Regions from separate parts of the Pedococcus badiiscoriae genome, predicted to be linked through region 2. Evidence: riboswitches for the same ligand, from Rfam matches in the RefSeq annotation. Region 2 holds a riboswitch; the other holds the start of a gene.

Region 1 (4,150 bases), 2.5 Mb from region 2:
GCGAGGCGCCCGCAGCGGCCGGCGCGCTGGTTCGCGCTTGCCTGCGAGATCCCCTCGATGGGCAGCCGCTGCACCTTGGTGCGCTGGGAGTACCGCGAGATGCGCGCGGTGCCGGCATCCACGACATACCGGATGCCGGGGACCGTCAGCGACGTCTCGGCGACGTTGGTGGCCAACACGATCCGCCGTCCGGTGGCGCGCCCGAAGACCCGGTGCTGCTCGGCGGCCGAGAGCCTGGCGTACAGCGGGAGGACCTCGGTCTGCGGGAGCTTCATCGACTCGAGGGCGTCCGCCGTGTCGCGGATCTCCCGTTCACCCGAGAGGAACACGAGGATGTCGTGGCCGGACCCGTCTGCGGCACGCTCGGTCCACAGCTCCTCCACGGCCTCGCACACGCCCGTGACCTGGTCACGCTCTTCGGCGTCGGGTCGCTCGGGGTCGACCAGCGGCCGGTAGCGGACCTCGACCGGGTAGGTGCGTCCTGAGACCTCGATGATCGGCGCGGGCTCACCACTGGCTGGGTCACGGAAGTGCTCGGCGAAGCGTTGCGGGTCGATGGTCGCCGAGGTGATGACGACCTTGAGGTCGGGTCGTCGGGGCAGCAGCTGCTTGAGGTATCCCAGGATGAAGTCGATGTTGAGCGACCGCTCGTGTGCCTCGTCGATGATGATGGTGTCGTACTTGCGCAGCAGTCGGTCGCGCTGCAGCTCGTTGAGCAGGATGCCGTCGGTCATCACCTTGACCAGCGTGTTGTCGCTGCTCTGGTCGGTGAAGCGCACCTGGTAGCCGATGGCACCACCCAGCTCGACCTCGAGCTCCTCCGCGATCCGCTCGGCGACCGATCGCGCGGCGATCCGCCGGGGCTGGGTGTGGCCGATCAGGCCATCGCGGCCGCGTCCGATCTCGAGGCAGATCTTGGGGAGCTGGGTCGTCTTGCCCGACCCCGTCTCCCCCGCGACGATGACGACCTGGTGGTCGCGGATCGCCGCGGCGATGTCGTCCTTGCGCGCGACGACCGGCAGGTCCGACGGGTACTTCAGCTCCGGGACGGGGATGGCCGGACGAGGCGGCCGAGGCTGGCGGGGCTGGCGCGAGCGGGACGGCCCGTTCTTCGACTGCCCCGACCGCGGGCGCCTCCCCCGTTTCCGGGCAGTGGAAGGCTGCTCGGAACCGGTGGAGGACATTCCCGCAGCATACGGAGCGCGGTCCCCGGACCGCCCGTGGGTTATGCGGCCTTGGCGGCGATGAACCCCTGCTCGAGGTCGGCCAGGATGTCGTCGATGTGCTCGATGCCCACGGCCAGGCGGACCAGCCCGGGCGTCACGCCGGCCTTGAGGCGGTCGCCGTCCGGGCCCTGCGAGTGGGTCGTCGAGGCAGGGTGGATCGCCAGCGACCGGACGTCACCGATGTTGGCGACGTGGCTGTGCAGGACGAGGGACTCGACGAACCGGCGCCCCGCCTCGACCCCGCCGGCGATCTCGAACGCGAGCACGGCCCCGGCTCCCCGCGGCGTGTACTTGGTCGCCTTGGCGTAGCTCTCGTGCTCGGGCAGCGACGCCCACACGACCTGCTCCACCTGCTCGTGGGCCTGGAGGAACGCCGCCACCTTGTGGGTGTTCTCGAGGTGGCGCTCGATCCGCAGGCTCAGGGTCTCCAGGCCCTGGGCGATGAGGAACGCGTTGAACGGTGCGATCGCCGGGCCGAGGTCACGCAGCAGCTGCACCCGGGCCTTGAGGATGAAGGCCAGGTTGGCTCCCAGCGGGCTCCCGACACCGAGGTCCCGCGCGAAGACGAGCCCGTGGTAGCTCTCGTCGGGCGTGTTGTAGTTGGGGAACTTCTCCGGGTCGGCGGCGAAGTCGAACGTCCCGCCGTCGACGATCACGCCGGCGATCGAGGTGCCGTGGCCGCCGAGGTACTTCGTGGCCGAGTGCACGACGATGTCAGCGCCCCACTCGAGCGGGCGGATGAGGAACGGTGTGGCGATGGTGTTGTCCACGACGAGCGGCACACCCGCCTCGTGGGCGACGGCCGCGACCGCCTCGATGTCGAGCACCTCCGACTTGGGGTTGGAGATGGTCTCGCCGAAGAACAGCTTGGTGTTGGGCCGGACCGCCGCCCTCCACGACTCCACGTCGTTGGGGTCCTCGACGAAGCTCACCTCGATCCCGAACTTCGGGAGCGTGTGCTTGAGCAGGTTGAACGTCCCGCCGTAGAGGCTCGGGCTCGCCACGACATGGTCGCCGGCTTCGGCGATGTTGAGGATCGCCAGGGTCTCGGCGGCCTGGCCCGAGGCGACGAGCAGTGCCCCGACCCCACCCTCGAGGGACGCGACGCGCTGCTCGACCGCATCCTGCGTCGGGTTCATGATGCGGGTGTAGATGTTGCCGAACTCCTTGAGCGCGAACAGGTTTGCCGCGTGCTCGGTGTCCTTGAAGACGTAGGAGGTGGTCTGGTAGATCGGCAGGGCGCGGGCGCCGGTGGCTGCGTCAGGCTCCTGTCCGACGTGGACCTGGCGGGTCTCGAAAGACCAGTTGGTTGGGCTCATGGTGGTTCCTTCACTCTCGTGTGCCGAGGGTGCGGGGACACGTGGTGGGTCGCCCGCGCTTGCGCACGGCAACCGGTGCCGTGCGCCTGGTCTTCACCCGGGGCACCCCACCGCGGAGGAGGGTTGCCGGCCAGCGAGCCGGGGCTTGTCGCTGGCGCTCATGACCTGTCCCGAGGCTACGCCCGGGACCTGACCGCGCGGCATACCCGTCTCTCATGGCGGACCGGAGGTCGCGAGCCCGGGTCCGCGGGCATATCTGCGGCTTCGATGGTGTTGGGGCGGGTATGACCATTACCGGCGAATACGCCCCCAGCACGAGCGGATGGGTCCGCGACCAGGTCGAGCAGATCGAGGCCGCCGGGACGACGCGCGCGGTCTCCATCCAGGACCGTCCGGTCGTGATGCTGACGATGCTCGGGCTCTCTGGCAAGGTGCGCAAGGTGCCGCTGATGCGCGTCGAGCACGACGGGCTGTATGCCGCGGTGGCGAGCAAGGGTGGCGCGCCCGAGCACCCGAAGTGGTATGCCAACATCCGCAAGAACCCGGTCCTCGACCTGCAGGACGACGACCGCACCTGGACCGTGCGCGCCCGGGAGCTCGACGGGGCAGAGCGCGAGCAGTGGTGGGCGCGGTGCGTCGAGGCCTTCCCGTCCTACGCGGACTACCAGGTCAAGACCGACCGGCTGATCCCCGTGTTCGTCCTCGAGCCGGTCGAGACCGCGGCCTGATCGCACTCGACTCGTTCGGGACGGGGTCAGCCTCAGCCGATGGTCAGGACCCCGGGGCCGCCGCCCAGCTGGGTCGGCGACAGGACGGTCTGGCCCGCAGTGCCCGCATAGGGCGACCCGGGTGAGACGTACGAGGTCCAGTGCGTGGCGTCCTCGACGACGACCTGGGCGAAGTAGGTCCCCGGCGGGGTCCCGCCCGGGACGGTGACGGTGTGCCGCCAGACCCCGGACTTGCGCGTCCCCGAGACGAGGGTGGGGTCGCTGCTCGAGTACAGGTGGACGTCGCCGGTCGCACTGCTCAGGTAGAGGCTGACGTTGCCCACTCCCTCGACGTCGGTGGCGGTGACGTCGACGACCACCTGCTGCGGGGCCCCCGACAACGGAAGCTCGCTCGGCGTCATCGTCAGGCGGCTCAGCACGGGCGCGTTGCTGTCACCCGTCCCGGTCACCACGAACCGCCCCGACCCACCGGGCAGCGGGAGGCCACCCGTGCCGGCGCCGTCCCGTGCCTCGACGTAGGCCCGCAGGTCGGGCCCGTTGTAGTACTGCATCCCGTGCCGGGAGGAGGCGTCCTCGACCCACACGGCGAAGTTCCAGATCCCGCCGATCTCACCGGCCTCGATCACGTGCGAGGCCGTCCAGATGCCGTCGCGGGCGGTGCCCGAGACCTGCTGGAGGTTGTCGCAGCCGAGCTGCACGTAGTCGCCGTTCGCCGGTCGGTAGGCACACAGGTACGGGGTGCCCCCGATGCCGGCCCGGTCGTCGGTCAGGCGCACGGTCGCCGTGACCGTCTTGGCGGTCGTGCGCACGTCGAGGGCGGTGCGGCTGAGGCTGAACGAGGCGACCACCGGCGGCTGCAGGTCGGTGCTGCGCGAGG
Region 2 (4,150 bases):
TGTTGAAGTCGTCGATGTGCTTGAACCCGAACTGGGCCAGGTCGTCGTAGCGGGTGTCCATCTCGCGGACCACCCAGGCGAGCGCCTCCGCGGCCTTCTTGGGGTTCGTGATGATCGGGGTGATGAGGTGTGGGATCCCCTCGTATGCCGTGAGCTCCACCCGCTTGGGGTCCACCAGGACCATGCGCACCTCGTCCGGCGTCGCGCGCATGAGGATCGAGGTGATCATCGAGTTGACGAAGCTGGACTTGCCGGCGCCGGTGGCGCCGGCGACGAGCAGGTGGGGCATCTTGGCGAGGTTGGCGATGACGTAGCCGCCCTCGACGTCCTTGCCGACCCCCATCACCATCGGGTGCTCGTTGCCGCGCGCCGCCTGGCTGCGCAGGACGTCACCGAGGCTGACCTTCTCGCGGTCGGCGTTGGGGATCTCGATGCCGATCGCGGACTTGCCCGGGATCGGCGACAGGATGCGGACGTCCGCGGACGCCACGGCATACGCGATGTTCTTGGAGAGCGCGGTGACGCGCTCGACCTTGGTGCCGCGGCCGAGCTCGACCTCGTAGCGGGTGACCGTCGGGCCGCGGCTGAAGCCCGTCACCTGGGCGTCGATGTCGAACTGCTCGAGCACCTGGGTGAGCGACTCGACCACCCGGTCGTTGGCGGCGCTGCGCGTCTTGTGCGGCGAGCCGGGTTCGAGGATCGCGTTGTCGGGCAACGTGTAGGTGATGTCGCCGGCCAGCGCCAGCTGCTCGACGCGCTGGGGCAGCGGCGTCGTCGGTGGCGCCTCCAGGGCTGCCTTGACCTCGACGGCGGGGGTCCGCATCGGAGACGTCGGGTCGGCCGGTGCCGACGGGGCCAGCACCCCGGGCGAGGTCGGGCGCTTCTCACCCGGCCGGAACCTGCGACCGTCCGGGGCCACCAGCGCGGCCTGCTCGAACGCCTCGTCCCCCTCGAGGGGACCCTCCGGGTCGATCACGCGGCGACGACGCTTCGGCTTGTCCTCGACCACGTCGGTCGGCGCATCGGGGCCTGAGTCTGCGGCCCCTCGGTGCAGGAGGTGGTCGCGCAGCTCGGCCAGCCGGGTCGGCACCATGTGCACCGGCGTCGCGGACATCACCAGGACGCCGAAGAAGCCGAGCATCAACAGGATCGGCACGGTGCCGTAGACCGAGACCGCGGCCGCCAGCGGGCTGGAGGCCAGGAACCCGATGATGCCGCCGCCGTTGCGCATCCCGTCAGCGCCGTGCGGCGGTGACGGGATGCCTGCGGCCACGTGGGCCAGGCCGCACGCGGCGAAGGCGAGCGCTCCCAGGCCCACGCCGATGCGTGAGTTGGCCGAGTCGTCCTGCGGTGCGCGCAGGAAGCGGATGCCGAGGAAGAGCAGGGCGAGCGGCACGGCATAGGCCACGCGCCCGAACGTGCCGGCCACGACCGCGTGGATGACGTCGCCGATCGCACCGTTGAAGGCCCACCACTCGCGGGCGGCCACGACGATCGACAGGCCGATGAGGGTGAATCCCAGGCCGTCACGGCGGTGCTCGGGCTCGAGCTCGCGGGCGCTGCTGCCGACCTTGCGCACCGCTCCGCCGGCGACGTGCGCCATGCCCATCCAGGTGCCCCTGACGGCGCGCAGGGGAAACGGCAGGCCGCCACCACTGGTCTTGCCGCGGGCAGGCGACTTGCGGGGGCCGCTGCTCTTGCGGTTGGCGGGGCGTGTTGCTGTGCCACGGCCCGCGGAGGAGCGTGTCGAGGTGGACGGACGTGTCGCCATGCTCCGCAGGCTACGCGAAGGTCACACCGGACACACGCGTCACACGCGTTGCACCAGGGACCAATGTGCCGGCGACGCGCCGGATTCGGCCTCGACCGAACGGCCGACGTGCGACCTCCGATCGGGCACGAAGGCCGGACAGCCCTTACCGACGACGCACCGCTGGTGGAAGGCTGGGCCCTGCGTCTGGCGGGGCTTGTGCCGACGACCGAGCCGGTCGTCGGCACAGGCGCGAGCGGGGAACACGTCACGCGAGGCACGAGGCGCGGTGCCACCCGCAGCCCTCCCCGGCCGCCCCATCTCAGATCGCGGGAACCCGCGCCCACGTTCTGGATCCGTCCGCGCGGGGGACGCTACCCTCGACGACAGGTCATGAGTGTCAGCGCGAAGCCCCGGCTTGCTGACCAGCAACCCTCCTCCGCGGTGGGGTGCTCCGGGTGACGACCGGGCCGTCTGCACCCGCAGCCGGCAAGCGCGGACTCGTGAGCTCTCTCGGGTCCCACCCGGACCAGGAGCTGTACCCATGTCGATCGCGAGCACCCCGCCTCCCGCCTTCCGTCGCAGTGCGCCGCTCGCGCACGCCCGCGTCCAGAGCCACCTGCGGCCCGTCCCGGATGCCGGTTCGCTGGTCGAGGTCGGCCCGCTGCCGGCCGTCGTGTCCGAGTCGCTGCTGGTGCCGACCGTCGACGGCGCCGTGGACTACGCCAACTTCGACCACGCCGCCTCGACGCCGGCCCTGATGAGTGTGAAGAAGGCCGTCGACAATGCCCTGCGCACCTACTCGTCGGTGCACCGGGGTAACGGCTGGGCGTCGCGGGTGACCTCGGCCTGGTACGAGCAGGCGCGCGCCGAGGTGCGGTCCTTCGTCGGGGCCCGGGAGGGCGACGAGGTCGTCTTCACCCGCAACAGCACCGACTCGTTCAACCTCCTGGCGCGCTGCCTGCCCCGCGACACGCAGGTCTTCGTCTTCGAGTCCGAGCACCACGCGGCGCTGCTCCCCTGGCCCGCGCGCCGGACCCACCGGCTCCCCGTCCCGGGCAGCGTCAGCGACGCGCGTACCCTCCTGCGCACGGCGCTGCGCGATCACCGCGGTCGTCATCGCCTGGTCGTCCTCGCCGGCGCCTCCAACGTCACCGGCGAGATCTGGCCGGTCCGCGAGCTTGCGGCGATCGCGCGCCAGGCGGGCGCGCGGGTGGTCCTGGACGGCGCCCAGTACGCCCCGCACCGCCGGGTCGACCTCGACGACCTCGGGGTCGACTACGTCGTGCTGTCCGGGCACAAGCTCTACGCACCGTTCGGCACGGGCGTCCTGGCCGGTCGGGCCGACTGGCTCGACGCGGCGACGCCCTACCTCGCCGGCGGAGGCGCCACCAAGGCCGTGACCGACCGCGGCGTGGTGTGGCAGGAGGGCGCCGCACGCCACGAGGGCGGCAGCCCCAACGTCATCGGTGCCATCGCCCTGGCGGCCGCCTGTCACACCCTGCGAGCCCATGAGGCCGCCGTCGAGGAGCACGAGCGGACCTTGGGCCGGCGCCTGCTGGAGGGCCTGGCGGCCATCGACGGCGTGCAGACCTACTCCCTCTTCGGCCCCGAGCACGAGCGGGTGGCCGTGGCGACCTTCACGGTGGACGGCGTCGACTCCTCACTGGTGTCCGCCGCGCTGTCGGCAGAGCACGGCATCGGGGTGCGGGATGGCAAGTTCTGCGCGCACCTGTGCGTCGACGCGCTGCTCGAGACCGACCCGTATGCCGAGGGCCCGGCGACCGCGGTCCGTGCCAGCGTGGGGCTGGCCACCACGGCTGCTCACGTCGAGCGGCTGCTCGCGGCCGTGGCCGAGCTCGCGGCGCACGGCCCGGCCCACGACTACCAGCTGACCGCCGAAGGCTGGGTCGTGGCGGACGACCCCCGGGACGTCCTGCCGCCCCGACCCTGGTAGCAGGCTCCGGCCCCGCTCACCCTTGGTCGCCCGCCCGCTCGTGGGCCCAGGCGATCAACAGGAGTCGATCAGTGTGCCCAGTTGTGACGGCCGTCGGTGGGCCGCGAGTCGGCGCCGAAGTACCACGCGGCGATCGGGAGGGCGATCAGCAGAGCCAGTGCGATGAAAGTAGCCATGGCAGTAATTCTGCGCGCCGCCGCATTCTGCCACGAGTGGCAAAGATGACGCAGTACGCATTTTTTCTGCCAGCCGCTCCTCGTCGAGGGCCCAGCCCAGCCGTCAGCCCAGCCGTCAGCCCAGCCGTCAGGCCTGGATGACGACCGGGATGATCATCGGGCGGCGGCGGATCTTGCCGCCGACCCAGCCGCCGATCGCCCGGCGCATGACCTGCTCGAGCTGGTGGGAGTCGGTGACGCCGTTGCCCGTGGCCTCCGCGAGCGCCT

Evidence for each region. A riboswitch is a leader RNA that binds a small molecule or an ion and turns the genes downstream of it on or off. The one in region 2 is predicted to bind S-adenosylmethionine.
Region 1: linked by a shared signal. The riboswitch ahead of BJ986_RS01110 (bifunctional o-acetylhomoserine/o-acetylserine sulfhydrylase) and the one ahead of BJ986_RS12800 (aminotransferase class V-fold PLP-dependent enzyme) in region 2 are both predicted to bind S-adenosylmethionine.

Annotation. Positions count from the first base shown of each region.
Region 1 is NZ_JACCAB010000001.1:229,166-233,315, forward strand. It holds gene hrpA (ATP-dependent RNA helicase HrpA) at 1-1,184, opposite strand, end outside; gene BJ986_RS01110 (bifunctional o-acetylhomoserine/o-acetylserine sulfhydrylase) at 1,226-2,545, opposite strand; SAM riboswitch class IV at 2,596-2,711, opposite strand; gene BJ986_RS01115 (nitroreductase family deazaflavin-dependent oxidoreductase) at 2,830-3,273, shown strand; gene BJ986_RS01120 (calcium-binding protein) at 3,306-4,150, opposite strand, start outside.
Region 2 is NZ_JACCAB010000001.1:2,712,850-2,716,999, reverse strand. It holds gene BJ986_RS12805 (FtsK/SpoIIIE family DNA translocase) at 1-1,771, opposite strand, end outside; SAM riboswitch class IV at 2,140-2,252, shown strand; gene BJ986_RS12800 (aminotransferase class V-fold PLP-dependent enzyme) at 2,295-3,707, shown strand; gene BJ986_RS12795 (RNase J family beta-CASP ribonuclease) at 4,011-4,150, opposite strand, start outside.